Accumulibacter sp.: one gene and its partner. The protein of the gene in region 1 interacts with the protein of each later gene in a pairwise test. Links are inferred from orthologs where the notes say so. Each region holds a gene or a part of one and is shown in the gene's direction. Other genes may lie near its edges. The genes, in order: dnaQ and dnaE.

What was found.
Region 2: the proteins of dnaQ (region 1) and dnaE interact in binary tests that used the Escherichia coli proteins (3 or more experiments, as listed by UniProt). The link is inferred for Accumulibacter sp. from one-to-one orthologs.

Annotation. Positions count from the first base shown.
Region 1 is NZ_JAZKUG010000001.1:88,430-102,867, forward strand. The notes cover bases 11,106-14,080. They hold dnaQ (DNA polymerase III subunit epsilon), read left to right. Parts: upstream 11,106-12,220; coding sequence 12,221-12,940; downstream 12,941-14,080. Other genes in these bases: V5B60_RS00495 (class I SAM-dependent methyltransferase), read left to right, coding at 11,106-11,743; rnhA (ribonuclease HI), read left to right, coding at 11,736-12,197; nosD (nitrous oxide reductase family maturation protein NosD), read left to right, coding at 12,955-14,080. Also shown: peptidoglycan editing factor PgeF, read right to left, coding at 1-393; 23S rRNA pseudouridine(1911/1915/1917) synthase RluD, read right to left, coding at 448-1,572; V5B60_RS00465 (outer membrane protein assembly factor BamD), read left to right, coding at 1,571-2,365; V5B60_RS00470 (protein kinase domain-containing protein), read right to left, coding at 2,391-4,811; DNA recombination protein RmuC, read right to left, coding at 4,808-6,151; V5B60_RS00480 (DUF748 domain-containing protein), read right to left, coding at 6,179-9,562; V5B60_RS00485 (response regulator transcription factor), read left to right, coding at 9,659-10,069; gloB (hydroxyacylglutathione hydrolase), read right to left, coding at 10,232-10,993; more of V5B60_RS00495, read left to right, coding at 11,021-11,105; more of nosD, read left to right, coding at 14,081-14,214. UniProt on the Escherichia coli protein: DNA polymerase III is a complex, multichain enzyme responsible for most of the replicative synthesis in bacteria. The epsilon subunit contain the editing function and is a proofreading 3'-5' exonuclease.
Region 2 is NZ_JAZKUG010000001.1:524,647-538,889, forward strand. What follows is about bases 1,715-5,711. They hold dnaE (DNA polymerase III subunit alpha), read left to right. Parts: upstream 1,715-2,037; coding sequence 2,038-5,511; downstream 5,512-5,711. Other genes in these bases: V5B60_RS02405 (ParA family protein), read left to right, coding at 1,715-1,911; V5B60_RS02415 (hypothetical protein), read left to right, coding at 5,545-5,711. Also shown: V5B60_RS02400 (TAXI family TRAP transporter solute-binding subunit), read left to right, coding at 1-1,288; more of V5B60_RS02405, read left to right, coding at 1,285-1,714; more of V5B60_RS02415, read left to right, coding at 5,712-5,820; ltrA (group II intron reverse transcriptase/maturase), read right to left, coding at 6,254-7,624; V5B60_RS02425 (ammonium transporter), read right to left, coding at 8,064-9,542; glnK (P-II family nitrogen regulator), read right to left, coding at 9,553-9,891; V5B60_RS02435 (TorF family putative porin), read right to left, coding at 9,953-10,831; V5B60_RS02440 (accessory factor UbiK family protein), read left to right, coding at 11,066-11,311; V5B60_RS02445 (YifB family Mg chelatase-like AAA ATPase), read left to right, coding at 11,388-12,887; V5B60_RS02450 (hypothetical protein), read right to left, coding at 12,927-13,454; outer membrane protein assembly factor BamE domain-containing protein, read left to right, coding at 13,752-14,240. UniProt on the Escherichia coli protein: DNA polymerase III is a complex, multichain enzyme responsible for most of the replicative synthesis in bacteria. This DNA polymerase also exhibits 3' to 5' exonuclease activity. The alpha chain is the DNA polymerase catalytic subunit.

The DNA of each region.
Region 1 (14,438 bases):
ACCGCGCCAGCCCGCATGCGCGGCAGCGACGACGCTGCCGGAGTGGTCACAGAGCAGGACCGGCAGGCAGTCGGCGGTCATCACGACGCAGACGACGCCCGGCGCGCGGGCAAACGATGCATCGGCGACTGCGGGCGCGGCGGCGCCAACCGCCAGCGCGGCGTCGACCACCGTCGTGCCATGCACTTGCTGCAACCAGCACGGCGGGGCCGGCAGCCGCTGGCCGAGCCGCCGCCGATTGGCGGCCACCGCCAACGGGTCGTCGCCGACGTGATCGGCGAGATTGAGGCTGCCGTAGGGCGGCAGGCTGACGCCGTCGTGGCGCGTCGTCAACAGGCTGCGTACCGGCGCCGGCGCCGGCCAGTCGGGAATGATCCAGCCGGCGCCGCTCATCGCCGGCCGGCAACGGCAGCGCGCAGCGGCAAGCGGCTGGCGACAAGGGCACCCCTATGGCGCGAGCAGATCCTCATCCTCATCCTCGAACTCGTCGTCATCGTCCGCAAGGATCGCGGCCGCTGCTTCCTGCCAAGTCGCCTCATCGCCGTCATCGACAGGCGCTTCGTCGGCGGCCAGCGCCGCCTGCCGCCGCAGATGGTCGAGCAACTCCGCCATGTCCGCCGGCAGGTCCGATCGCCACTGCATCGCTTCGCCGCGCAGCGGATGCCGCAGCGCCAGACGACAGGCGTGCAGCGCCTGCCGGGAAAATGGCGGGCCCTTGGGCAGCCGGCTGACACCGCGGCCGTAGGTCGGGTCACCAACCAGCGGATAACCGGCGGCCGTCATGTGCACCCGGATCTGATGCGTTCGTCCGCTCTCCAGCGCACACTCGATCAGCGAGCAGTCGATGAAGCGCTCGAGCACCCGGTAGTGCGTACGCGCCGCCTTGCCCGTGCTGACGACCGCCATCCGTGTACGCTGCGTGGGATGGCGGCCGATCGGTGCGTCAACGGTACCGGACGCTTCGACCCGCCCGCGCGCCACCGCCTGATAGTGCCGCCGCACGCTGCGCGCCTGCAACTGCCGGACGAGATCGGTCTGCGCTTCAAGGGTCCTGGCGACGACCAGCAGGCCGCTGGTGTCCTTGTCGAGGCGATGGACGATACCCGCCCGCGGCAGCCGGGCGAGTTCCGGCCAGCGATGCAGCAGCGCATTCAGCAGCGTGCCGCTCCAGTTGCCGTTACCCGGATGCACCACCAGGCCGGCCGGCTTGTCGATCACCAACAGGCTCTCGTCCTCATGGACCACCTGCAGAGGGATGTCCTCGGGCGTAGACGATTCGGCGCGTTCGTCCGCTGCCTCCGCCAGCTCGATCGTTTCGCCCGCCCAGAGCCGCTGCCGTGGTTCCAGCACGGGCGTGCCACCGACGGCCACCCTGCCGGCGCGGATCCACCCCTGCAAGCGACTGCGCGAATGCTGCGCCAACAGCCGAGCCAGAATCTGGTCGAGCCGCTGACCGCCACACTCGGCCGGGACCTTCAGGGCTGTCCGGGGGTTTGCGCTATAATCGCCCGGCCCCACGCGCGGCTCCGGCGCTCCGGCCGCGGCCTTCTTCTTCTCTGGGTTCTTCATCATGCGTAGTTTAGCGATTATCGCATCCCTCTTTCTCGCTTCGTTGCTCGCCGGCTGCGGACTCTTTCCGGAAAGCAAGGACGAAACGATCGGCTGGTCAGCCAACAAGCTCTACAGCGAAGCCAAGGAGGCGCTCAACGAAGGCGCGTATGCACGTGCCGTCAAGTACTTCGAAAAACTTGAGTCACGCTATCCCTATGGCCGCTACGCACAGCAGGCGCAGATCGACATTGCCTATGCCTACTGGAAGGACCAGGAACCGGCATCGGCGATCGCCGCCTGTGACCGTTTCATCAAGCTGCATCCAAACCATCCGAACGTCGACTACGTCTACTACCTGAAGGGCCTGATCAACTTCAACGAAGACCTCGGGATGCTCGGCATCGTCAGCAACCAGGACATGACCGAACGCGACCCGAAGGGCGCACGCGAGTCCTTCGACGCGTTCCGCGAGTTGGTGACCCGCTTTCCGGACAGCAAGTACACGCCCGACGCGATCCTGCGCATGAAGTACCTGGTCAACGCCCTCGCCTCGCTCGAACTGCATGTCGCGCGCTACTACATGAAACGCGCCGCCTATCTCGCCGCTGCCAACCGCGCCCAGTATGCGGTCCTCAACTACCCGAACGCACCCGCCACCGAAGAAGCGCTGTTCATCATGGTCAAGGCCTACGACGCCCTTGGCCTGACCGATCTGCGTGACGACGCCGAGCGCATCATGCGCCGCAACTTCCCGAACAGCGCCTACTACGTCCGCGGCCTCGAGCGCAAGGAGCCGTGGTGGAAACTCTGGTAGCAGGCAGACGGCCCCCGGAGATCGGTCAGCCCGACTGCTTGATCGCCAGCACCGCCTGATTGCGCAGGGTTCGCAGCAGAGAGAGTTCCTGTCCGGAAATGAGAATCTCACCGGGCAGCGCCCGGTCGGCGTAGATCATCGCCACCGGGCTGCGCTTGATGGACAGAGGCAGGACGACGAAGGTCTCGGCCGCCACCGCCTTGCGAAACCAGTCCGGGATGCGCGCCGCGATCTTCGGGTCGTTGGTGTCGCTGATCAGGATGTCGACGCCATTGGCCAGCGCGGCATGGAAGATGTCGGGCGAGAAGACGAGGGAGAAGCGAAAGCGCTTTGCCACCTCCAGCGCATCGGGACCAAAACCAAAGCGACCGAGCATCGAATTGCTGCGCTGGTCCCGCACGCACAGGATCACCCGCCGGAAACCCATGGCGCGGTACATCGTCTCGAGGGTGATGCGCAGGACGTCGTTGAGCCGGAAATCGCTGACCAGGGCGTTGCTCACGTCCTGGATCCCGGCGAGCAGGGTGGCTGTCCGCGCACCGCCGTCGTTGCTGCCGGCGATGCCGGCAAGAACCGCCTCCACTGCCTCGGGAGCCTGGTCGGCCACTGGCGGCACTGCGGCAAGCTCAGGCAGGGCGCTGCCGCCCAGCCCGTCGTCAGCCGGCGGCGGCGGAGCGACCAGGCTGGCCTGTGACGCGCCCCAGGCCTTGAGCTGGCGACCTACGCGCGTCTGCTGCAGGTTCAGGCGAATGCTGCGCGCGAAGTCCGCCACCTGTTCGAGCGACCGGTCGACGGCCTGCCGCAGGTCCTGCTCGTCGACTGCAATCGCTTCGGCGAAGCGGCCGGCGATGCGCCGCAGTTCCTTGGGCTGCTGCTCGCTGGGGTGTTCTGCGATGACCCCGCACAACTCGTTCGACAGCGCGGCCAGGACACGGAAGCGGTCTTCGCTGCCGAGAGGACGCCGGACGCTGCCTTGCGGGAGGCGTCGCATGCTGGTGACGATCTGCCGCGGGAAACCCCAGGTCTGGGCGATGGCCATCCCCAGATCGGCGAAGGAGATACCGAGCACCTGCTGCGCCGCGGCGTCTTCGGCGCAGTTCCTCTGCAGCAGGACACGACGAATCTCGGCGCTCTCCTCCGGAAAGTAATACTGGCTCAGCAAGCGCCCGAGATTGTGGAACATCGCGCAGATGAACGCCTCCTCGCCCTCGGAGCGGCCGGCAACCTTGCTGCCGATGTCGCGCGCCAGAACACCGGCGAGATTGGCGCGCAGGAACTCGTCCTTGAGTTGGTCGGCGTTCTCCTTGTTCTGCAGGTGCTCGAGAAGCAGCACGGTGATCGCCATGCTGCGTACGGCATCGAGTCCAAGAACGACGACGGCGCGCGAGACGGTGCTGATGTTGCCGCCACCCGCCTGCTGGTAGTACGCGGAGTTGACCATGCGCAGGATCTTGTTGGTCAACGAGAAGTCCTTCAGGATCGTGTTGGCAAGCTGCGACACGCTCTGGTTTTCGGCGGTGGCGATCCGGTTGATCGCACTCACCGACTCCGAGAGCGCCGGAAAGTCGCTCTTGTGGCGCATGCGCCGCAACAGGAAGTCGATCGTGCTCTGGCGCGCGTCGCCGGCTTCGCCAATGGGCGACGGATGCAGATGCTCGTCGAGCGCCTCGCGCATCTGCGCGGCGGATTCGTAGCGGTTCGCCGGATCGCGTTCGAGGGCCCGGTGCACCAGGTGCACGAGGCGCTCGTCGAGCAGGCCGATCGTCTCCGCGGGCAAGCGGATATCCTCGCCGACGAGCCGTCGCATCACCTGCTGCACGTCACTGCCGGCCAGCGCGCGGCAGCCGACGAGCAACTCGTAGAGGACCAGGCCAGCGGCGAAGATGTCCGAGCGCTCACTGCTGCGGCGCTCGGCAATGTACTCCGGCGCCATGTAAGCCGGCGTCCCCGTCAGTTGGCCACCGTCGGTCGACCGCGCCTCGGCACGCGCCGCGATGCCGAAATCCATCACCCGCACCACTGCATCGTCGTCGATCAGGATGTTGCTCGGCTTCAGGTCGCGATGAATGATGCCGGCCGCGTGGGCATGGGCCACCGCGTCGAGGATCGCCAGCATGATCGGCAACGCGCGCGCCGGCGGCAAGGCACCGGTGATCTGCAGGTGCTCGGCCAGGTTCCTGCCCGGGACGAGCTGGAAAACCAGATACAGGTCGCCCTGCTCTTCCGCCGCCTCGAAGATCGGTACGATGTTCGGATGCCGCAACTGGCTGACCATCCGCGCCTCGGCCAGCAACTGGCTGTTCTGCTGTGCATCCGGACGGGCAAAATGCAGCGTCTTGATCGCCACCTGCCGCTGCAGATGGGGGTCGCGCGCCAGATAGACGACGCTCTGCGCACCGCGGCCGAGTTCGCGAATGATCTCGAAACGCCCGACCTTCCTGCTCAAGCGCCTCCCTCCGGCGGATCGCCATCCGTCACCTGCGCGAGATCAGCGAGCCGCTGCTGCGCTTCGCCGACTGGCAGCGCCTCGACGTCCTTCAGCTTGCGCTCGATCTGCCGTGTCCGCACGCCAGCCGACTCGATGCTCCTGCTCGCCTGCTCGAGCTTGCGGCGCGTCGCCTCGAGAACCTCGCCAAATCTGCCGAACTCGGTCTTCACCGCACCCAGGACCGCCCACACCTCCGACGAACGACGCTCGATCGCCAACGTTCGGAAGCCCATCTGCAGGCTGTTGAGCAGCGCCGCCAGCGTCGTCGGTCCGGCGACACAGACGCGCAGCTCCCGCTGCAGTCCATCGGCCAGACCGGGACGCCGCAGGACCTCGGCGTAGAGACCTTCGGTCGGCAGGTAGAGAATGGCGAAGTCGGTGGTGTGCGGTGGCTCGATGTACTTCTCGCGAATCTTTCGCGCCTCTTCCCGCAAGCGGCCCTCGAGCGCCCGCATCGCCAGCTCGAGCGCGGCCGCGTCGCTCCGTTCCTGCGCATCGACCAGGCGCTGGTAGTCCTCGAGCGGAAACTTGGCGTCGATCGGCAGCCATACCGGCCGCTGCTCGTCGGCCCCCGGCAGACGGATGGCGAATTCGACGCGATCGTTGCAGTTGGGTCGCGTCGCCACGTTGCGCGCATACTGGTCGGCGGTCAGCAGCTGGTCGAGAAGCGCATCGAGCTGCACCTCGCCCCAGGTACCACGAGCCTTGACGTTGCTCAGGACGCGCTTCAGATCACCGACGCCGGTGGCCAGTGTCTGCATCTCGCCAAGCCCGCGGTGCACCTGCTCGAGTCGGTCGCTGACCAGGCGGAATGAGTCTCCCAGCCGCTGCTCGAGAGTGGCGTGCAGCTTTTCGTCCACGGTCTGGCGGATTTCTTCGAGCTTGCGCGCGTTGTCGGTCTGCAGCAACGACAGGCGTGCCTCGAGTGCCAGGCGCAGGCTTTCGAAGCGCTGCTCGTTGCTGTTGGTCAGCCGCGACAGCTGTTGCGCGAAGGATTCGAGCTGCTGCGCCTGCAGTTCGCCGAGCCGCCCGAGTTCGCCGGCAAGCGCCTGCGACAGTCGGCCAAGCGCCAGCGCCTGCTCCTCGCGATCGCCACGCGCAGCCGCCACTGCCTCCTGCCGTCCGCGCGCGAGTTCATCGCGCAGCTCACGCGCGAGCTGCGCGATCGAGCGCTGCACCTCGCGCAGGCCGGCATCGAGTGTCTGGCGGGCGTGCGCGGCACGGGCGAGGACGGCGACCTGCAGCAGGAGAAGCGCAATGCCGATGGCCAGCAAGGCCTGCGGGATGCCTTCGCTCATCTGCCGGTCGGACGCGAAACGCCGCGCCTACTTGAGCGACAACGCGACCCGGCTCTCGCGCGCCTGGGCAGCGACATCGGCCTTGCCGTCGGATGCGACGAGCTTCACCGGCAACAGGAACAGCCGCTCGGCCGACACCTCACGCGCCAGCAGGCGATCGAGTACGGCCTTCGCGCGCCGGTCGGCGAGATCGCGCAGTTCCTCCTCATCGGCCACGGTATTGGCCAGGATCAGTTTCTCCATCTCGTCGACCGGCAAACCCTTGACCATGCCGATGAGGTTGCGTGGCTTGGGAAACTTCTCGGCTCGATAGACGCGCTCAAGGAGCACCGGATACTCCTTGGCGTCGACCTCGACGCTCTCCAGCGAGCCGCTTTCAATGCCCTTCTTCGTCAGGTCCTCGCGTTTCAGCGCGCGCACCTTGCTCTGCAGACGATCGCGCTTCAATCCCTCGGGGTCGCTCTGCAAATCGGCGCGCCCCTCGATCTCGAGCTTCAGGGCTGGCCGGTCGATCAGCGCCTTGCCGAGCGTGTCGAGGCGCTTCTCTGCCTCGGCCGTCAACCTTGCCTCGCCGACTGCGAAGTCGATCGTCGACAGCTCCTCGCCACCGCCGAAGATCGACCCAAGCAGTGCGAATGGCGAGGTCACCGCCTTCATGAGGACATTGACGATGACACGCACGATGAGACCACCGATGCTGAACTGCGGATCATCGAGCGAACCCGAAATCGGCAGGTTGATGTCGATCTCGCCGTTGCGGTTCTTCAGCAGGGCGACCGCGAGCGTCACCGGCAGCTTGGTCGCATCCGGGCTGGCAACCGGCTCGCCGAAGGTGAGCTGATCGAGAAACACCCGGTTCTCGGCCGTTAGCTGCCGGTTCTCGATCCTGTACTTGACGAACAGCGACATCTTGCCTTTCTCGATCGCGTAGCCGGCATACTTGCCGGAGTACGGCGACAGCGAGGTCATCTCGATCCCCTTGACGTCCGCCTGCAGATCGAGGCGTGGGTCTGGCGACAACGGATTGAGCTGGCCGCTGACGGTCAGCGGTGCGATGTTGTCGTAACTGCCGCGCAGGTCGAGCTTCGCCGAACTGTCGGCCGCCGACGACAGACCGCTGATCGTGCCACCGATCTTCCTCAGGTGAGCCGAGTAATTGGGCTTGATGAAGTTGTCGCTGAAGCGGACATCACCGCCCTGCAGCGTGATCCTGGCGATGTTGATCGGCATGCGCGGCTTCTTCGCTGCCCCGCCAACCGGCGCCACCGCCTTGCCCTCGCCGGCAACCACCGGCGGCGCGGCCGGCACCGCCTCTGGCTGCGCTGGTCCGTCCTGGCGAACGATCTGCAGCAGGTTCAGTTTGCCCTCGCGGCTGATGATCACGCGGGCGAAGAAATCACTCAACGCCACCTCGCCGACCGCCAGCGAAGCGGGCTGCAGGCGCAGGTCGATCGTGCCGAGATGGAGCGACTTCCATTTCACGAGGTCGGCCGAGTTGATCTTGTCGACGGCCTGGAAGTCGCCGACCGTCAGCTCGCCGCGGAAACCGCCGGCAAGCGCAGCCGGGTCGAGCCGGCCGCTGCCCGTCTGGCGAAGTTGCAGTGCCCCGTCGGCGCTCAGCAGACCGCGCGTGAGCTCGACGTTGAGGTGCTCGGTGACGTAGGGCTGCAGCGGCAGCAGTTCGAGAGTCCGCACGGCCAGCTTGAGGTCGGCGTCGAGCGGCAGCGCCCGGACACTGCCGGCGAGCTCGACCTCGCCCTTGCGATTGAGCCGGAAACTGGTCTTCAGCTGGGCGGTGCTGCCGGCCACCGTGGACAGATTCTCTCCGTCGAAACGCAGGCCGTCGACCGTGTGCGTGACCGGTGGCGACACCGCGGCGTCCTCGAAACGCAGGCCGATCTCCTCGGCGTGGTTCCTGGCGATGGTGATCTCCCAGGCGGCACCCGGATCCTTCTGGGCAGCCGCGGCAGCGCGCAGGACAGGCGGCTGCACGAAATCGATGCTGCCGTTCGCGGCGCGACGCAGCAGCAACTGCGTTCCGCGCGACGTCAGCTGATCGATGAGGACCCGCCGCTTGGCGAGATCGAGCTGTCCACCGGTCACCGCGAGTGTGCCCCCCTTGATCCAGGGTTCTCCCTGAAAACGCATCGCGAGTTCGAACTTCGCTGGCGAAGCGCCCTTGCCGTCGACATCGCGGATGCCGAGATCAAGGCCTTCGATGCTGGCGTTGAAGGGCTTGCCGTGCGATTCGTCGAGCCAGCGCAGCGCACCGCCACTGACCCTGCCTTCGCCCAGCGACCAGCTCACCGGCGCCGCCGGCTGCTCCGCCGCGGTCACGGTTGCCGCTGCCGGCGGCGAACGCGCGGCAAGTTCCTGATTGAAGAAGTCGATCCAGTTGATCGTCCCCTGCGGACTGACGCGCGCATGGATCTCGGGTGCCTCCAGAGCCACCCGTTCGATGGCGAAGACGCGCTGCAGCGGATCGATCCTGGACAGCACCACGTGCAACTGCTTCAACGACAGCAGCGGCGCGCCGGCGGTGTCCTTGACCGAGAGATCCCTCAGCGTGGCACTTCCCGACAGGCCGAGTGACGGATGATCATCCTCGCCGCGGCGAAAGACGAGCTTCAGCTCGCCGTCGACGGCGCCTGAAACGAGCTGGATCGGCAGGCGCAACGGCAGATAGTCGAGGTAGGGAGCGAGCTGCACCTCGCGCAGGTCGACCGCCAGCTCGCTCTCCTGCGTCGCCGAGAAGGGCTTGCTCCGGCCCTGTACCGCCACCGGCGCGCCGTTGAGCGAAGCCGAGAATGCCGGCTCGACGAAGATCTCGACCGAATTCGGCAGGCTGGAAACGAAGGGCAAGGCCACGTTGACCTCGCTGAGCTGCTGCTTCTCGCCGAGCATCCGGTCGTCGAAGTCCACCTTGCCACCAGTGATCTGGATGTTGTTCACGGAAAAGCGCGGCGTTGGCTCGGTCGATGCGGGCCGGGCCATGAACTCGTCGACCAGGTCGGAGACGTTGAACCGCCCGTCAGGCAGGCGCACCAGCGACAACTCGGGGCCAACCAGTTTCAGTTCGCTGATCACTGGCCCGAGACGAAAGAGCGAACTCGACTCCAGGTTGACGAACAACTGCTCGAAACCGGCCACCTTGTCGCCGCCGCCCTTTTCCTGGATCACCAGGCCGTCGACTTGCAGGGACAAGCTGTACGGGTTTATCCTCAGACTCTCGATGCTGACCGGCCGGTGCAGTGCCGCGGCGAGTTGATCCACCAGCAGCCACTTGACCAGCGGCGGCACGACGAGGAAACCGAGGACACCGATGAGCAGCAGGGCAAGCGCAATCCGCAGCCCGTATTTCTTCATTCGCAGAGAGGCGGTCGCGGTGTTGGGAGAGGTGTCTTCGGTCATCACGGCAGCCCCTGGGCTGACTGGGGAAAGCGCCAATTTAGCACGAAGCAGCCACTGCCGCGCCGCCACGCGGTCCTCGCCAGGTTGCCGGCCGGGATGAGCACCCTGTCACGTCCCAGCGTCCTCATCGTCGACGACAACGACCTGATGCGCAGCCTGTTGCGCAGCATGCTGCGTGACAGCGAATACGATGTCATCGGCGAGGCACGCAATGGCGTCGCCGCACTCGAACTCACCGAGCGCCTGCGGCCGAAGATCGTCTGCATGGACGTGGTGATGCCGGAGATGAATGGCCTCGAAGCGCTGCAGGCGATCAAGGCGCGACACCCCGAAACCATCGTCATCATGCTCGCCGGCAGTCCGAGCGTCGACCATGTCCGCTCATCGATCGAGAACGGGGCCAGCGGCTTCGTCGTCAAGCCCTTCAATGCCGGCAAGGTGCTCGACACTGTCGATCGCGCCTGGCGCGCGGCGCGGCAGGCCGACAACCGCGATCCGGCCGCCTGAGAGGTCGCGAACAGGTCGATTCGGTTCGTGGGTGGAACCGAGTGGGCAGCCCACAGCACGGGTCGGCCGCGCGACAGATGGATTCACAGCGGGCGCACCGAGCCCGGCAGGGACACCGAAACGAAGCTCGTCCGGTGCGCACGATCCGCCGGCTGCGAATCCTCAGAAGCCGTTCTTCCACTCGCGCAGCGCGGCGAAGACCGCCACTGCGTCGGCCGCAGCAGCTCCGTGACGCTGCGCAGCGGCCACGACCTCCGGCTCGGCGCAGCGCAGGAAGGGGTTGCTGGCCTTCTCGCAGGCGATCGTCGAGGGCACCGTCGCCTGACCACTGGCACGCGCCGCGGCGACCTCCGCCGCGCGAACCTGCAGGTAGCGATTTCCCGGCTCGACGGCGAGCGCAAAGCACAGGTTGGCCTGCGTATACTCGTGCGCGCAGTAGACGACGGTCTCGTCCGGCAAAGCCGCGAGGGACGCCAGCGAGGCCGCCATCTGTACCGCCGTTCCCTCGAAAAGCCGACCACAGCCACCGGCGAACAGTGTGTCGCCACAGAACAGGCAGCCTGCGCCATAATATGCGAGGTGACCCAACGTATGCCCGGGCACGGCGAGGACGGCGAAGCTGCTGTCACAGCCGGCCGGTTGGATCGTCTCACCACCGCGCAACGGCCGGTTGATGCCGCCGATCGCTTCTGCTGCCGGCCCGAATACCTCGGCACGATGGTGTGCCAGCAACTCGGCAACGCCGCCCTGGTGGTCGGCATGGTGGTGCGTGACGAGGATGCTGGCGAGAGTCAGCCGCTCGCGCTCGAGGACCTCGAGCACCGGGCGTGCGTCGCCTGGATCGACCACCGTTGCCGCAGCGCCTTTGCGCAGCAACCAGATGTAGTTATCCTTGAAGGCTGGGATACGGATGACGTCAAACATCGCTGAATTTTGGAAGAACTGCAGAAAATGTCAATTCCTGTTTTCGGCGACTGGCTGCAAAGCCCGCAAGGGCGCTACGTCATGGCTTGGGAACGGGCCAGCATCGATGCCGCGGTGGCCGATCTCTTCGGCTACAACGCCATCCAGATCGGCTTGCCGGAGATCCGGTTGCTGGCGCAGAACCGTATCCCTTTGCGCCAGGTGACCGGCGAGTCGGGCCTGGTCGACGTCCTTTGCGACCTGCGGCAGCTGCCGTTTGCCGCCCACAGCATCGATCTGGTGGTCATGGCGCATGTCCTCGAGTTCCACGACGACCCGCACCAGATCCTGCGCGAGGTCGAGCGCATCCTGATTCCGGAAGGCGAAGCGATCATCACCGGCTTCAACCCGTTCTCGGCCTGGGGCCTGCGGCGCAAGCTGCCGAACTGCCCGGCCGGGACTCCCTGGAATGGCGACTACCTCTCACCGGGGCGCCTGCGCGACTGGCTGCAACTGCTGGGATTCGAGGTCGAACGTGGCAGCTTCGGCTGCTACGCACCGCCCTGCTCGAGCGAGCGCTGGCTGCGCCGCTGGCAGTTCATCGAAGCTGCCGGCAATCGCTGGTGGAGCTTTGCCGGTGGCGTCTATCTGCTGCGCGCAATCAAGCGCGTCCATGGCATGCGGCTGATCCTGCCCAGCTGGAAGCGGCAGCGATCAGCGCCGAAGGCCCTGTCGGCCGTGAGCAAGAAGAGGGCAAACCGGCATGAGTGAGGAGGCCATCGTGACGATCTACGCCGACGGTGGCTGCCGCGGCAACCCTGGTCGAGGCGGCTGGGGCGTCGTGCTGCAAAGCGGCGAACACGCGAAGGAACTCTGGGGCGGTGAAGCGGCGACGACCAACAACCGCATGGAGCTGACGGCCGCGATTCGCGCACTCGAGGCGCTCCGCCGACCAGCGACCGTGCATCTGCACAGCGATTCACAGTACCTGCAGAAAGGCATCACCGAGTGGATCCGCAACTGGCAGCGCAACGGCTGGCGCACCGCGGACCGGCAGCCAGTGAAGAATGCCGACCTTTGGCAGCGGCTCGCAGAGCTGGCCGGGCAGCATCGGGTCAAGTGGTGCTGGGTCCGCGGACATGCGGGAAACGCCGGCAATGAACGTGCCGACGCGCTGGCGAATCGCGGCATGGATGAGTTGCGGCAGAGCCGCGCTCCCCGTTAGCACACGGTGCGGAAAGAGCAGCGATGCGAATGATCTTCCTGGATACCGAAACGACCGGCCTCGAGCACAAGCTGGGGCATCGCATCATCGAGATCGGCGGCGTCGAGATGCGCAACCGCCGCCTGACGCAACAGCACTTCCACGTCTACCTGAACCCGGACCGCGAAATCGACGCCGGCGCGCTGTCGGTGCACGGCATCAGTCGCGAATTCCTTCTCGACAAGCCCCGCTTCGCCGACATCGCCGGCGACTTTCTCGACTTCATTCGCGGCGCCGAACTGGTCATCCACAACGCCGCTTTCGACCTCGGCTTCCTCAACGCCGAACTCGCCCTGCTCGACATGGCGCCAGTCGAGACCGTCTGCCATGGCGTCTGCGACACCTTGCGCATGGCCAAGGAACTGCACCCGGGCAAGAAGAACAACCTGAACGCGCTCTGCGAACGCTATGCGGTGGACAACTCACGGCGCACGCTGCACGGGGCCCTGCTCGACGCCGAGATCCTGGCCGAAGTCTATCTGGCGATGACCCGTGGGCAGGAGAGCCTGATCATCGATCTGGCCGACGAGCCGGCGCAGCGGAGCGAGACCGGTCACCGTCCCGCTGCCGTCGGTGCAGCGCGCACGCAACTGGTCCGGCGCGCCAGCCCGGAAGAACTCGCCGAGCACGAGAAGCTGCTGGCAGCGATCGAGCAGGCGAGCAAGGGCAGGTGCCTGTGGCTGCATCGCGAGTCGGCCGCCTGAGGCGACCGGCCCGGTTGCCGGCGGCATTCGCCGCCGCCAGCCTCGGAATCCTGTTTGGCCTCGTCCTCGCCACCGCCGAAGGGACGGGCAGCGACGCCCCGGCGCCATCGCTGCAGCCCTGGATCGACGCCACACCGAGTGGCGGCATCCTGCAGCTGCCGGCCGGGACCTACTCCGGTCCGGTGTTGATCAGCCGCCCGATCCTGATCGACGGCCGCGAAGAAATCACCATCGACGGTGGCGGCAAGGGAACGGTGGTGACGGTGCGCGCCAGCGGCGTCGTCCTCCGCCGGCTGCATCTCAGGAACTCCGGCGACTCGCACGACCGCATCGACTCCGGTGTGCTGGTCGAGGACGGACAGCACAACCTGATCGAGGACAACCGGATCGATGAAGTGCTGTTCGGCATCACCCTGCAACAGGCCAACGACAACCGCATCGTCGGCAACCGCATCCGCTCGCTGGCGCTGGCGCCGGCGGATCGCGGCGACGGGATCCGGCTCTGGTACAGCATGGGCAACCGCATCGAGCGCAACGAGCTGCGCGGCGTTCGCGACATCACGGTCAGCAACTCGCTGCGCAACCGCTTCGTCGGCAACAGCGTCCACGACAGCCGCCGTGCAATGAACCTGCTCTTCGCCCACCGCACACTGATCGAGGCCAACCATCTGCGCGACAACTCGTCCGGGATCACCGCGCTCAACTCGGATGGGCTGGTCATCCGCCGCAACCAGATCCTGCACGCCATCGACGCCAGCGGCGCCGGCGTCGCGCTCAAGGAGAGCGGCACGACGCTGCTGCACGACAACGAGATCATCCATTGCGCGGTCGGCATCCTGTCGGACTCGCCGCGGCACGCGATCAACCGCATGGCGGTGATCGACAATCGCATCGCGCACAACATCACCGGCATCAGCTTCTACGGCGAACGCGGCGGTCACCTGGTCCTGCGCAACCGCTTCGAGCACAATCTCTGGCCGGCGCTCGTCGGCGCCGGCGACAGCGACGATGCCAATCAGTGGTGGGGGAACTACTGGGACAGCTACCTGGGATTCGACCTCGACGACGACGGCATCGGCGATACGCCGCACGAGGTGTGGGCACACGCCGACCGAATCTGGATGGAGACGCCGATGGCGGCCTTCTTCCGCAACGCGCCGGCGCTGGAAATGCTCGATTTTCTCGAACGTCTCGCACCCTTTGCACCGCCGACGCTGCTGCTGCGCGACCCGGAGCCGCTTGCCCGGCAACCGCTCAGGGGCAGTGGGCGATGATGACGGCCGAAGCGACGCTGGCAATGCGGCAGCGGACCAAGACCCGGGACGACAGCAGCGGGCAGGGCAGCTCAGCTCTCGCCGGGCGTCTCCGTTGGGCGCCGGGGCCGCCGCATGTGCCGCCGCGGTGGCCGCGAATCCGCCGCGCGCGGCTCGCCGGGCACGTCGCCCGCAGGTTCCGGCCGCGGCCCCTGTGGCTTGGGCTCCTGCCTTGGTGCCGGCGG
Region 2 (14,243 bases), 430 kb from region 1 along the record:
GATCACCGCCATCGGCCTGGTCGTCGCCTACCAGTTCGTCGCCCCGGAACCGCCGCGGCGGATCACGATCAGCACCGGCAGTGAAGCCGGCGCCTACCATGCCTATGCCCAGCGCTACGCCGCCATTCTGGCCAGCAAGGGGATCACCCTCGACATCAGGACCTCGGCCGGTTCCCACGAGAACATCCGGCGCCTGGAGAACGGCGAAGCCGAGGTCGCCTTCGTCCAGGGCGGCGTGGTCGCCAGGCCGACCGGCGAAGACGAGGACGAACCGGGGCCGCTGCGCTCGCTGGGCAGCGTCGCGTACGAACCAGTGTGGGTGTTCTACCGTGGCGAGCCACGCGTGAGCAAGCTCCATCAACTCGACGGCCGCCGCATCGCCGTCGGCGAGGATGGCAGCGGCATCCGCGGGCTCGCACTGCAACTGCTCACCGCCAACGAAATCAAGAGCGACAGCCCCAACCTGCTGCCGCTGGCCGGGCTGGGCGCAGCCGAGGCCCTGCAGCGCGGGGAGATCGATGCCGCCTTCATCGTCGCCGCCCAGGAGGCGCCCGTCGTACAAGTGATGCTGCGTTCGCCGGGTCTGCGCGTCGTCAGCTTCAGCCAGGCCGATGCCTACCTGCGGCTGTTTCCCTTCCTGTCGAAGGTCATCCTGCCGCACGGTGTCGTCAGCCTCGTCCGCGACCTGCCGCCGCGCGACACGCTCCTGCTGGCGACCACCGCCAACGTCATCGTCCGCGAGGACCTGCACCCGGCGCTGGCCAGCCTGCTGCTGCAGGCGATGACCGAGGTCAACGGCAAGAGCGGCTTCTTCCAGCGGGCCGGCGAATTTCCCGCCTACCGCGATCGCAGCTTCGCACTGTCGCCCGAAGCCGAACGCTTCTACAAGTCTGGACCACCGTTCCTGCAGCGCTACCTGCCCTTCTGGGTGGCGGTGCTGGTCGAGCGCCTGTTCGTCATGATCCTGCCGTTGGCCATGCTGCTGCTGCCACTGCTCAAGTTCGCGCCGTCGATCTACAGCTGGCGCGTCCGTTCGAAGATCGTCCGCTGTTACGGCGACCTCAAGTTGCTCGAGAACGAGCTGCGCCGGAATGACGACCCGGCGCGACACGTCGAGTACGCGCACCAGTTGCAAACGATCGAGGAGACGGCGAGCAGACTCAAGATTCCGCTCGCCTTCAGCGATCTGCTTTACACTTTGCGCGAGCACATCAACCTGGTGCGCAACGAGCTTGGCAAGCTCGCCGCCAGGAACCACAAGAACGAGAACGGAGACGACAAGCGATGAAATCCTTTCTGATTGCCAATCCAAAGGGGGGTTCGGGCAAATCGACGCTGGCGATCAATCTTGCCGGCCATCTCGCACGCAGGGGTCATCGCGTGATGCTCGGCGACGTCGATCGCCAGCAGTCGTCGCGCGAGTGGCTGCAACTGCGACCATCGCTGCTGCCCAGCATTCGCAGTTGGGAGATCGAGCCCGGCAAGACGGCCAAGCCGCCGAAAGGAACGACGCACGTCATTCTCGACACGCCCGCCGGTCTCCACGGCAAGGCACTCGACACGGTCATCAAGCAGGTCAACAGGGTTCTGGTGCCGGTACAGCCTTCGCTCTTCGACATCCTCGCCACCCGCCACTTTCTCGACGTGCTGCTGGCGGAAAAGGCGGTGCGCAACGAACAGGCCTTCGTTGCCGTGGTCGGCATGCGCGTCGATCCACGCACCCGTGCCGCCGCCGAGCTCGAACGCTTTCTCGCCCGCTACGATCTGCCGGTGCTGACCCATCTGCGCACGACGCAGCTCTACGTCCAGACGACGATGCACGGCATGACCATGTTCGACCTGTCGGCATCACGCGCGGCAAAGGACCTCGAGCAGTGGCAGCCGATCATCGACTGGGTCGATAATAGCTGAGGCCCGGCCCCGGATCGCTCCGGGGCCGCGGCCGGCCGCGCGCCGGGAGACGATGGCCACCCCGCAGTTGGTCGCAGCCCCCAGCGCAGGGCGTCTTCTGCCGAGCGCCCGGGGTAGAATGCGCCCATGTCCGAGACGCCGTACATCCACCTTCGCCTGCACAGCGAATACTCGATCACCGACGGCATCGTCCGCCTGGACGCAGCCGTCGCCCGCGCCGCCGCCTGCGGCATGCCGGCCCTGGCACTGACCGACCTGGCCAACGTCTTTGCCCTCGTCAAGTTCCACTCGGCCGCACGCAGCAAGGGGATCAAGCCGCTGTTCGGCTGCGACCTGTTCATTGCCAACGAAACCGATGCCGATCGGCCGCATCGCCTGCTCGTGCTCTGCCGCTCGCCGCGTGGCTACCAGCAACTCTGCGAGTTGCTGTCGCGCGCCTACCTGACACCGCGCGTCCGCGGCCGGGCCGAGGTCAGCCGCCGGATGCTGCGCGAGGTCGGCGTCGACGGACTGATCGCGCTCTCCGGCGCCGCCAGCGGCGATGTCGGCGAAGCCCTCCTGCAAGGCAACCTCGACCAGGCGGCGCAGCGCGCCCGGCAGTGGCACGAGCTGTTCGGCGACGCCTTCTACCTCGAAGTGCAGCGCCCCGGGATGCCGCAGGCGGAGTCGCTGGTTGCGGCAACCGCCGACCTCGCGGCGGAACTCGGGCTGCCGCTGGTCGCCACCCACCCGATCCAGTTTCTCGAACGCGAGGACTTCAACGCGCACGAGGCGCGCGTCTGCATCGCCGAAGGCTACATGCTCGGTGACGCACGCCGCCCGCGCCCGTACAGCGAGGAACAGTATTTCAAGAGCAGCGAGGAGATGGTCGAACTGTTTGCCGACCACCCCGCGGCGCTCGCCAACTCGGTCGAGATCGCCAAGCGCTGCAACCTGCAGCTCACCCTCGGCAAGAGCTACCTGCCGGATTTCCCGACGCCTCCGGGCACGACACTCGCCGACTACCTGCGCCGGGAGGCCGAGGCCGGGCTCGAGCGGCGCTTGCAGCAACTGTTCCCCAACAGCGCGGCGCGCCAGGCGGAACGCCCGCAGTACGACGCCCGCCTGCAGCTCGAGACCGACACCATCGTCCAGATGGGATTCCCGGGCTACTTCCTGATCGTTGCCGACTTCATCAACTGGGCAAAGCGCAACGGTTGTCCGGTCGGTCCGGGACGCGGCTCGGGCGCCGGCTCGGTGGTTGCCTACGCACTCGGCATCACCGACCTCGATCCGCTGCGCTACGCGCTGCTCTTCGAGCGCTTCCTCAACCCCGAGCGGGTGTCGATGCCCGACTTCGACATCGATTTCTGCCAGGACAACCGCTGGCGCGTCATCGAGTACGTCCGCCAGAAGTACGGCAGCGCGGCGGTGGCGCAGATAGTGACCTTCGGCACCATGTCGTCGAAGGCGGTGATTCGCGACGTCGGCCGCGTACTCGACCTGCCGTACAACTTCTGTGATCAGTTGTCGAAGCTGATCCCGGTCGAAACCAACAGGCCGCTCTCGCTGGCCAAGGCGATCGCCGCCGAGCCGCAATTGCAGGCCCGGCTCGACAGCGAGGAAGAAGTCCGGCAGCTCTTCGACCTCGCCGGCCGCCTCGAGGACCTGACGCGCAATGTCGGCATGCACGCCGGTGGCGTCCTCATCGCCCCCGGCAAGCTGAGCGACTTCTGTCCGGTGTACTCGGCCGATGGCGGCGGTTCGGTGGTGTCGCAGTTCGACAAGGACGATGTCGAGAAGATCGGGCTGGTCAAGTTCGACTTCCTCGGGCTGCGCAACCTGACGATCATCGAGCTGGCGTTGCAGTACGTCGAAAGACTGAGTGGCGAACGCCCCGACCTCGCGACGCTGGCCTTCGACGACCCGAAGGCCTACCAGGTTCTCAAGGACGGCAACACGACGGCGATCTTCCAGGTCGAATCCGATGGCATGAAGAAGCTCGTCCGCAAGCTGGCGCCGGATCGCTTCGAGGACATCATCGCCGTCCTCGCGCTCTATCGCCCCGGCCCGCTCGGCTCCGGCATGGTCGACGACTTCATCCTGCGCAAGAAGGGGCAGCAGAGGATCGATTACTACATCGACGACCTCAAGGCCTGTCTCGAACCGACCTACGGCGTCATCGTCTATCAGGAACAGGTGATGCAGATCGCGCAGATCATCGGCGGCTACACGCTCGGCGCCGCCGACCTGCTGCGCCGGGCGATGGGCAAGAAGAAGGCCGAGGAGATGGCGCTGCACCGTGACCTGATGCGCGAAGGCGCGCGCAGGAAGGGCTACGACGAGAAGCTCGCGATGCAGCTCTTCGACCTGATGGAGAAGTTCGCCGAGTACGGCTTCAACAAGTCGCACACCGCCGCCTATGCCGTCGTCACCTACCACACCGCCTGGCTCAAGGCGCACCACTGCGCCGCCTTCATGGCGGCGACGCTGTCGTCCGAAATGGACCTCACCGATACCGTCAAGACCTTCCACGATGACGCGATCGCCAACGGACTGACGATCCTCGGCCCGGACGTCAACGCATCCGAACACCGCTTCACCCCGGTCGATCGCCAGACCGTCCGCTACGGCCTCGGCGCCGTCAAGGGCACCGGCGAACAGGCGGTGACGGCGATCATCCGCGCCCGCACCGCCAACGGCCCATTCAAGGATCTCTTCGACTTCTGCCAACGCGTCGACAAGCGACTGGTCAACCGCCGGACGATCGAAGCGCTGGTCCGCGCCGGCGCCTTCGACGCCCTCGACAGCCATCGCGCGCGCCTGCTCGCCTCGGTCGGCATCGCCATCGACGCCGCCGAGCAGGCCGAACGCAACGCCATGCAGGTCAGCCTCTTCGACCTCCTCGACAACGCCGGCGACGCGGCCGGCGAGCAAGGGCCGCCGTACGTCGAGGCGCCACGCTGGGACGAACGCCAGCAGCTCAACGAGGAGAAGCTGGCGCTCGGCTTCTACTTTTCCGGCCACCCCTTCCGCGCCGTGCAGGGCGAGATCGCGCACTTCGTCCGCCGGCCGCTGACGGCGCTCGAGGCGCGCAAGGAAAGCCAGCTCCTCGCCGGACTGGTCGTCGCCGTGCGCAGCAAGATCACGGCGCGCGGCAAGATGGCGTTCATCCAGCTCGACGACGGCAGCGCCTCGCTCGAGGTGTCGGTGTTCAGCGAGTTGCTGGACAGCGGACGCGCCAAGATCCGGGAGGACGAGGTGCTCGTCGTCGAGGGGCGGATCCAGCGCGACGACTTCGCCGGCGAGGGGCGCGTGAAGGTCGTCGCCGAGCGCCTGCTGACGCTTGCCGAAGCGCGTGGCCGCTTCGCTCGCCAACTGCACCTGTCGCTCAATGGCCACGCCGGCGGCAGCAACGCGCGCCAGGCCGTGCAGCGTCTGCGCAGCCTGCTGGCGCCCTATACCCCCGGCGAGTGCCCGATCCGCCTGAGCTACCACAATGCCGAGGCACGCTGCGAGTTGGTCCTCGGCGACAGCAGCCGGGTGCGGCTCGAAGACGGCCTGTTGCAAGCATTGCGCGACTGGCTGAGCAGCGACAACGTGCGCGTGGACTACGCCTGAGACGACCGGCCGCGGCCGGCCGGGAGAACGCCGGTGAGCAGCAGCCGCAGGCCGCCGCACGGGAACGTCACCCTCGCCACACTGACCGTACTACTCCTCGCGTGCGGGCCGAAAGTCAGCCTGGACCAGTTCAATCGCCTGCGCATCGGCCAGTCCTACGAGGAGGTCCGGGAGATCGTCGGTGATCCGGCCAGCTGTGACGAAATGCTCGGTCTGCGCCACTGCGTCTGGGGCAACCCGGAGCGCGGCATCCGCGTCGGCTTCCTGGGCGGCAAGGCAGTCCTGCTCTCGGCACACAACCTGCAGTGAACGCTTGCCGCGGGCCGCGGCCGCCGGTCGCTGCCGGTTGGCTCACCGATTGAACATCCGGAGCCCAGCGCGCCCCCTTGCCGGCAGCGCTCTGGCCTCACCCGAGCAGCGGCAACCTCGGCAGTATGGGAGCGGAACCTTCCGGCGCACTGCTGCCCGCGCGACGTCTTCTCCAGCGCCGCCGTTTCCTCTGCGTGACGGCTTCGTCCAAGCCGCTGGACGTGCTGCGCCGCGGTCCATATGCTGTCGCCACCCGGGTCGCGCCAGACGACACTGGCGCACGCGCCGACGGTGCTGACTGGCGATGCGACGGCCACCGCAGACGGCGACGATCGAAGGCCAGATCGGCATAGGGGCGGTCAGATTACCTGACCGTTCCCCTGCCACACCACCCGGCATGCGGGTCCGCACCGGGCGGTTCAAGTAGTTGAGGTTATGAGAGACGCGGCACGCCGAGTCGGTCGAAGTAAGCGATCGGCATCACACGATTCAGCGCGAAGCAGCTGTTACGCCACCATCGACGGCTGTTTGCGGCGATCCGATGGGCATCCGGCTTAGAAGCACCCAACGCCAGCAATTCCCGATACATCGTCGTACCCCGACGCCAGTGCTTGAGTTGCAGAGCACGCAACCGGTGACGCAACCACTCGTCGAGTTCGCGGAACACTTTCGGCGTCTGCGCAAGCTGAAAGTATCCCTTCCAGCCCGGCATGTAAGTCCGGAGCCGTTCCACTACCTCCGGCAGGCTACGCCCGCCCGAGCGACGCGTCAGTTGTCGGATGCGTTGCTTGTAGGTTTCTTTTGCCTTGTCGGCAACCCGGCATTTCACTTGGCCACCTGGACCATACCAGAAGCTAAAGCTCAGAAACTTGCGACCAGATGCCGGTGCAACCGCCGTCTTGGCTTCATTCACCTTCAGGTGAAGTTGCTCATAGAGTCGGCGCAGCCCATTGAGTACCCGCTCACCGGCCTGCCGACTGCGCACATATACATTGCAGTCGTCGGCATAGCGAACGAAACGATGACCACGCGTTTCCAGCGCACGATCCACCTCGTCGAGCAGCACATTGGCCAGCAGCGGCGACAGCGGGCCGCCTTGCGGCGTCCCCTCGTACCGCTGCATGACCACGCCGCCATCCATGATGCCGGCCACAAGGTAACGACGAATCAGCCGCAGCACGGCCTTGTCGTCGATTCGCCTCGATAACCGTTCCATCAGAATGTCGTGATTGACCCGGTCGAAGAACTTCTCCAAATCGACATCGACCACCATCCGGTAACCGTCCTGCACGTAGCGCCGCGCCGTGAGCACGGCGTCGTGCGCACGGCGTCCCGGTCGGAAGCCGAAGCTGTATTCGGAGAACGTCGGATCAATCATCGGCTGCAAGACCTGCAGCAGGGCTTGCTGGATCAGCCGATCCGTCACCGTCGGAATCCCCAATTCCCGCATCCCGCCACCGGTCTTCGGAATCTGTACGCGCCGCACCGGCTCAGGCCGGTAACTGCCGTTCAGTAATGCCTCCCGAATCCCCGGCCAGTGCGTTCTCAGGTACGCCGCCGTCTCGGCAATCGTCCGTCCATCCACCCCAGCACTGCCGCGATTGGCTTTGACGCGTTTCCACGCCATTACCATGTTCGCGCTCGCGAGCGCCTGCGTGAGCAGGTCATCTCGCCCTGAACCTTCGAGTCCCTGTCGCGCCGGCCGTGCTTCATCACGCAACGCTTCGGGCTTGGCTTCACCTCGCCCTCCCGCCTTGCGCCCCGGTTGCCCGAGCTTCTGATGCATTGCACTTCCAAGCAACATGGCCGTCGGCCCTCCTACTCGTTCGACCCTTCGCCCACTACCGGCGGCTACTATGGCCTCTGCTGACTTCTCGCTCCGGCTTGTCTCCGTCGGCCTTTCAGCCATGAGGCGAGAGCTCCCCAGGTAAGAACGCACTCCTTCCCTGCACAGCCGCCGAATCTACGCCACTTCGCCTTGATCACGAGAGCTTCGCGGTCTCTGGCCCGCTCGCCCTGCTCGGCAGCGCCTTCTATCCGGTTCTTGTTCATCGGCTCGCAGTTTCGCTCCACGCTTCCTTCCCACCATCGGTCGCCCTCAGGCAGTTGCGCTTCGCTTCGTTCGCTGTGATCAACTTACGGCGGGACTTGCACCCGCAAGAGTGCGCCCATGCTGGGCGCACAAAAAAAAACGGGGCGCCACGAGAGCGCCCCGAAGGGGGAGAGACCTGCAGGTATTCGGATCAGTAGTGGTAGGCGGATTCGCCATGCGACGTGATGTCGAGACCTTCGCGCTCTTCTTCTTCCGGTACGCGCAGACCGATCACCATGTCCACCAATTTGAACGCCACCAGCGAAACGACGCCGGACCAGACGATGACGGTGCCGACACCCCACAACTGGCTGATCAACTGGGCCGTCATGTCGTAGTCGCCAACCTTGTTCGCGACGTAGTCATAGACGCCGGTACCACCGAGCGACGGGTCGGCAAAGACGCCGGTCAGGATCGCGCCAAGGATACCGCCGACGCCATGGACACCGAAGACGTCGAGCGAATCATCGGCACCCAGCAGGCGCTTCAGTCCATTGACGCCCCAGAGGCAGATGACGCCGGCGAGAAGGCCGATGCAGATGGCACCCATTACGCCGACGAATCCTGCCGCCGGGGTGATCGCGACCAGACCGGCAACCGCACCCGAAGCGGCACCGAGCATTGACGGCTTGCCCTTCAGCATCCATTCCGCCAGCATCCAGGACATTGCCGCACAGGCGGTTGCGACCCAGGTATTGACCATCGCCAGAGCAGCACCACCGCTCGCCTCGAGCGCAGAGCCGGCGTTGAAGCCGAACCAGCCGAACCAGAGCAGCGAGGCGCCGATCATCGTGAAGGTCAGGCTGTGCGGCGCCATCGACTCACGACCGTAGCCGATCCGCTTGCCGATGACGATGGCGCCGATGAGACCGGCGATCGCCGCGTTGATGTGGACGACCGTACCACCGGCGAAGTCGAGCGCACCCTTCTGGAAGAGGAACCCGGCAGTCTTCGTGGCGGCCTCGCCGGCTGCGGCGTCGACATAGACGTCCGGACCGGCCCAGTACCAGACCATGTGCGCCATCGGCACGTAGGAAAGCGAGAACCAAAGCACCATGAATACCAGGATGGCGGCGAACTTCGCCCGCTCAGCGAAGGCACCGACGATCAGGCCGCAGGTGATCGCCGCGAAGGCGCCCTGAAAGACGACGTAAGCGAGTTCGGAGATCACCACGCCCTTGGAGAAGGTCGCGGCGACCGAGTCGACGGTGACGCCCTTCAGGAACAGCTTGTCGAACACGCCGAAGAACCCGCCACCCTCGGTGAACGCCAGCGAATAGCCGTAGACGACCCACAGCACGCTGATCAGCGAGAAGGTGACGAAGACCTGCATCAGCACCGACAGCATGTTCTTGCTGCGCACGAGGCCGCCGTAGAACAGCGCCAGACCGGGGATGGACATCAGGATGACGAGCGCCGCACTGGTCATCACCCAGGCGTTGTCGCCCTTGTTGGCAACGGGTGCCGGAGTCGCGGCTGCGGCACCGGCTTCGTTGGCGGCCGCGGCCTCGGGCGTCGCAGCGGTCGTCGAAGTTGCCGCGGGCGCTGCGGCCGGCTTGTCTTCAGCCCACGCGGGGGTAGCGACAGCGACCACTCCGAGCAGGGCCAGAACTGCAAATAAGCGCTTCATGATCTACTCCTTACAGGGCATCCTCACCGGTTTCGCCGGTGCGGATGCGAATGACGTCCTCGATTGCCGAGATGAAAATCTTGCCGTCGCCGATCTTGCCGGTACTGGCCGACTTCTCGATCGCCTCGATCACCTGCTCGAGGAGTGCGTCGCTGATCGCCGCTTCGACCTTCACCTTGGGCAGGAAGTCCACGACGTACTCGGCACCGCGATACAGTTCGGTGTGCCCCTTCTGGCGCCCGAAGCCCTTGACCTCGGTGACGGTGATTCCCTGTACGCCGATCGCCGACAGCGCTTCTCGTACTTCGTCAAGCTTGAACGGCTTGATGATGGCAGTTACCAGTTTCATGTTGCTCTCCAGGTTCGGGGAGGTCCTGTGGCCCCCAATGAATCGTTGACGGTAAGATCGGCTAGAAGCTGCGGCTGACGGAGACGACAGCGATGCCACGACCAGCATCCTTGGTGCGGGAGCCCACATCAAGCACGCCGCCGTCGTCGGACATCGAGTTGGTGAAGCAATACGGCTGGTAACTCGAGGCTCCCGAACAATCACCCGCTGCATTGGTGCCGATGTAGGACAGGGCCAACAGCCAGCCATTGAGATCCTTGGTCACACCGAGCTTCCAATCCGTGTAGTTGCCGTTATGGACGTTCTTCAGGTTCAGCCTGCCGACATGGCCGTTGACTCCCCAGCCGTCCCCAAGGTCATAGTTTGCAGAGAGGTCGAAGTACTGGCTGCCGTGCGTGTTCTTGCCGGTCGCCGCACCGGCCTGGTCGACTCCGCGCAGCGAGAAGTAATCGTCGATTGAGTAGAAGTACTTCAGCGAAACGAACTTCCACGAAACGCCAAGGTACAGTTCCTTGTTGTTCACCGCTCCGGAACTGGCGCCCGTACCGAGAACCCTCGCTTCCGAACCCGGATAGTAGTAGTAGATCGCGCCCAGATCGATGCCGAAGTCGCCGACGGATGTCTTGTAGCCGCCGTAGAAGTCCATTTCCAGGTTGCCATCAGGGAAACCGGCGCCAGAGTTCACGTTCGAGTTCCAGTTGCCGAGATAGAAACCACTGGCATGCGCGTAGTCGAAACCACCCTGCACGGCAGGTTTGCCGAACGTCTGGTCGATACCACGGAACCGGTAACTACTGAACAACCCCAGGTTGCCGCTGAAACTATGCGGACTGCTGGCAGCCACGGGGGCTGCGTCCGCCTGTCCCGGGTCCGGCGTCTGTGCCATCACGGACGCCGACACAGTGGCTGCGAGTAGCGAGAATGAAAGACTTGTCTTCATGGTCAGAACCTCGAAAAATCATCCCGGAAGTCTCAAAGCAGAAACCGTGCCAGAATAAATTCCGTTGAAGTTTCCGTTGCTTGCAGTCATGCCGCGGGACCGGGCGCGGATCTGGCGCACTGCCCTAGGACAGTTTGTCGCCATGGGGCACCATCGTGGTGCATGTCCTGGAATCCAGCGTCCCCGTGTTACACTCGGCTCACCCTGTCACTCCTTGCTCCAATGGTGAATACCATGCTCGACCCCAGGATCCTCGAAGAAGTCGGCCAACGCCTTGGCAGCATCATCGCCGCCAGCCCGGCGGCCGACATCGAACGGAACGCGCGCGCGCTCCTCGCCAGCGTCTTCGCCAAGCTCGACCTGGTCAGTCGCGAGGAGTTCGACATCCAGGCGCAGGTGCTGCAACGCACGCGCGAGAAACTGAAGGCGCTCGAGGCACGCATCGAGCGCCTGGAGAATCCGCCCGCCCAGCCCGACTGAGAACCGCGCGGCGACGTGCCGGCGCGTCGTGCGACGCTGCAGCGCGTCCGTCGTCGGGCCAGCGCCACGCCAGCCAGTGTCTCTCGCCATCGTCCACAGCCGCGGTCTCGACGGCCTGGCCGCACCGCAGGTTGCGGTCGAGGTGCATCTGGCCAGCGGCCTGCCCAACCTGACGCTCGTCGGGCTGCCGGACACCGAAGTCAAGGAGGCACGCGACCGGGTGCGTGCGGCGCTGCAGAACTCGGGTTTCGAGTTCCCGCGCAAACGCATCACCGTCAACCTCGCGCCGGCCGACCTGCCGAAGGAATCCGGCCGCTTCGACCTGCCGATCGCGCTCGGCATCCTCGCCGCATCCGGCCAGCTCCCGTCGCGGCTGCTGGCGCAGCACGAGTTCGCCGGCGAGCTCTCGCTTTCGGGCGAACTGCGGCCGGTGCGCGGCGCGCTGGCGATGGTCCTGGCGATGGGCGACAACAACCGCAGCTTCGTGCTGCCGGCGAGCAGCGCCCGTGAGGCGGCGCTGGCGGGCCGGATACCGATCCTGGCGGCAGCCAGCCTGCTCGAGGTCTGCGCCCACCTGACCGGGCAGGCGGCCCTGTCGGCCTGTGCGGCGACCGTCGACGGCGGCGACGGCGACGACGGGTACCCTGACCTCGCCGACGTGCGCGGCCAGACGCAAGCCAAACGCGGACTGGAGATCGCCGCCGCCGGCGGACATTCGATCCTCTTCGCCGGCCCGCCGGGAAGCGGGAAATCGATGCTCGCCAGCCGTCTGCCCGGCCTGCTGCCGCCGATGACCCTGCCGGCGGCGCTCGAATCGGCCGCCGTGCTGTCGCTCGCGGGCCTCTTCCGGCCACAGCTCTTTCGCCACCACCCTTATCGCGCGCCGCACCACACTGCGTCGTCGGCAGCGCTGGTCGGCGGTGGCAGCGTGCCGCGTCCGGGCGAGATCTCGCTGGCGCACCAGGGCGTCCTCTTCCTCGACGAGCTGCCGGAGTTCGACCGGCGGGTTCTCGAAGCGCTGCGCGAGCCGCTCGATTCCGGACGCATCCACATCTCGCGCGCCGCGCGCCAGGCCGAGTTCCCGGCGCAGTTCCAGCTGGTCGCGGCAATGAATCCATGCCCCTGCGGTTACCACGGTGATGCGCGCGGCCGCTGCCGCTGCACGCCGGATCAGATCCTGCGTTACCGCAGCAAGCTCTCCGGTCCGCTGCTCGACCGCATCGACCTGCAGGTCGAGGTGCCGGCCGTAGCGGCCGAAGTCCTGCAGCAAGCGCGCGACGGTGAAGCTTCGGCTGCCGTGCGTGCACGGGTAACGGCAGCCCGCACGCGACAGATCGAGCGCCAAGGGAAACCGAATGCCCGCCTCAGCGAGCGCGAGATCGACCAGCATTGCCAGCCGCAGGCGGCCGCGGCAGCGCTGCTGAAGCAGGCGATCACTCGCTTCGAGCTCTCCGCACGGGCCTTTCACCGCCTGCTCAAGGTGGCGCGGACGATCGCCGATCTGGCAGGGCAGCACACGATCGAGCCCCGGCACGTCGCCGAAGCCGTGCAGTACCGTCGCTTTGCCAAGGACTGACGGGCGGGGATCGCTGCCCGTCAATCACGCTGTCTGCGCTCAACCGCCGATGTGCATCTGATACTTCGCACCGTTGGAAAACGTGCAGGTCCCCGCTCCCTGATACGGCGTCGTCAACTGGTATTCGCACGACATGAACATGCCGCCCGGGCTGTAGGCACTGGCGACGCCGCGCTTTTCATCCTCCACGATGCGCGTCGCTTCACCGCTCAGAACCTGTCCCTCGTACTCGACCAGGAAACGGCCCTTCCCGGTCATCATGTTGGTGACCGACCCGCTGATGACGCCACTCCGCGTCGCCCTTTCATTGGCCGGGTAAAGCCGGACCGGAAGCGTCGCCTGCGCCGCAACGCCCGTCGCCTGTGGTCGCGTCATCGGCTGCCCGGGGAGCGGCGGGGCACCTGCCGGCAAGGGAGTTCCCGGCGGCGGTAGCGGGTAATGATGGTAATAGACGCCACCATCGGGTCCCACGACCGGCACCACGTAACAGGCCGAAGTGGCGATCGTCGCCAGCAGCGGTGCCGCGAAGCGCCGCCACGATGAAGGGGATGCTGCTCTCGACATCATCTGCTCCTTTCCAGAGAGTTTGCGGGACGGGACGGACCGTCAGTCCCAGTATAGTCAAGATCGAACCCTTGCCAATGCGATCTGCGGCCCTGTCCGGTACGCACTTCCAAGCGGCAGAAGTAACTCCGCACCACCCGAGAGCTCTGCTCCGAAACGGCGACCACATCCTGCCCCCACGTCGTGGGAGCCTTTGCCGCAGCGCCGACAGGCAACCAAGGGCAGCATTGCCGGTGAGTCATCGTCTATACTGCGCAACTGATCCCTCTACTTGCAGCAACCAGACTTGGAGCATCCGGCATGTTCAGGATCGCCTCGGCCAGCATCTTTGGTGGCACCATGCTGGTCGCCGCCCTTGCCGCCTGTGACGCCGACCGGCTGGATCGGCTGCGCCCCGGCCGCACGACTGCCGGCGAGGTGAAGGACGTGATGGGCCAGCCGACGCTGGAATGGCGGGAGGCCGATGGCTCGCGCGTCTGGGAGTATCCGCGCACACCGCAAGGGCTGGTCAACTACCTCGTGCTCATCGGCCCGGACGACGTGCTGCGCGAGGTGCAGCAGGTGCTGACCGAGGAGAACTTCGCCAGGGTCCGCGTCGGCATGACGCAGGACCAAGTACGACGTCTTCTCGCTCGTCCGGCTCACGAAACCTATTTTCCGCTCAAGCGGGAGACGATCTGGGACTGGAAGACGAAGGTGGATTCCGGCATGGAATGGTATTTCAACGTCCATTTCGACAGCGACGGCCGGGTCAGCGGAACCAGCACCAACTACGTGCCGAAAGGCTGACCA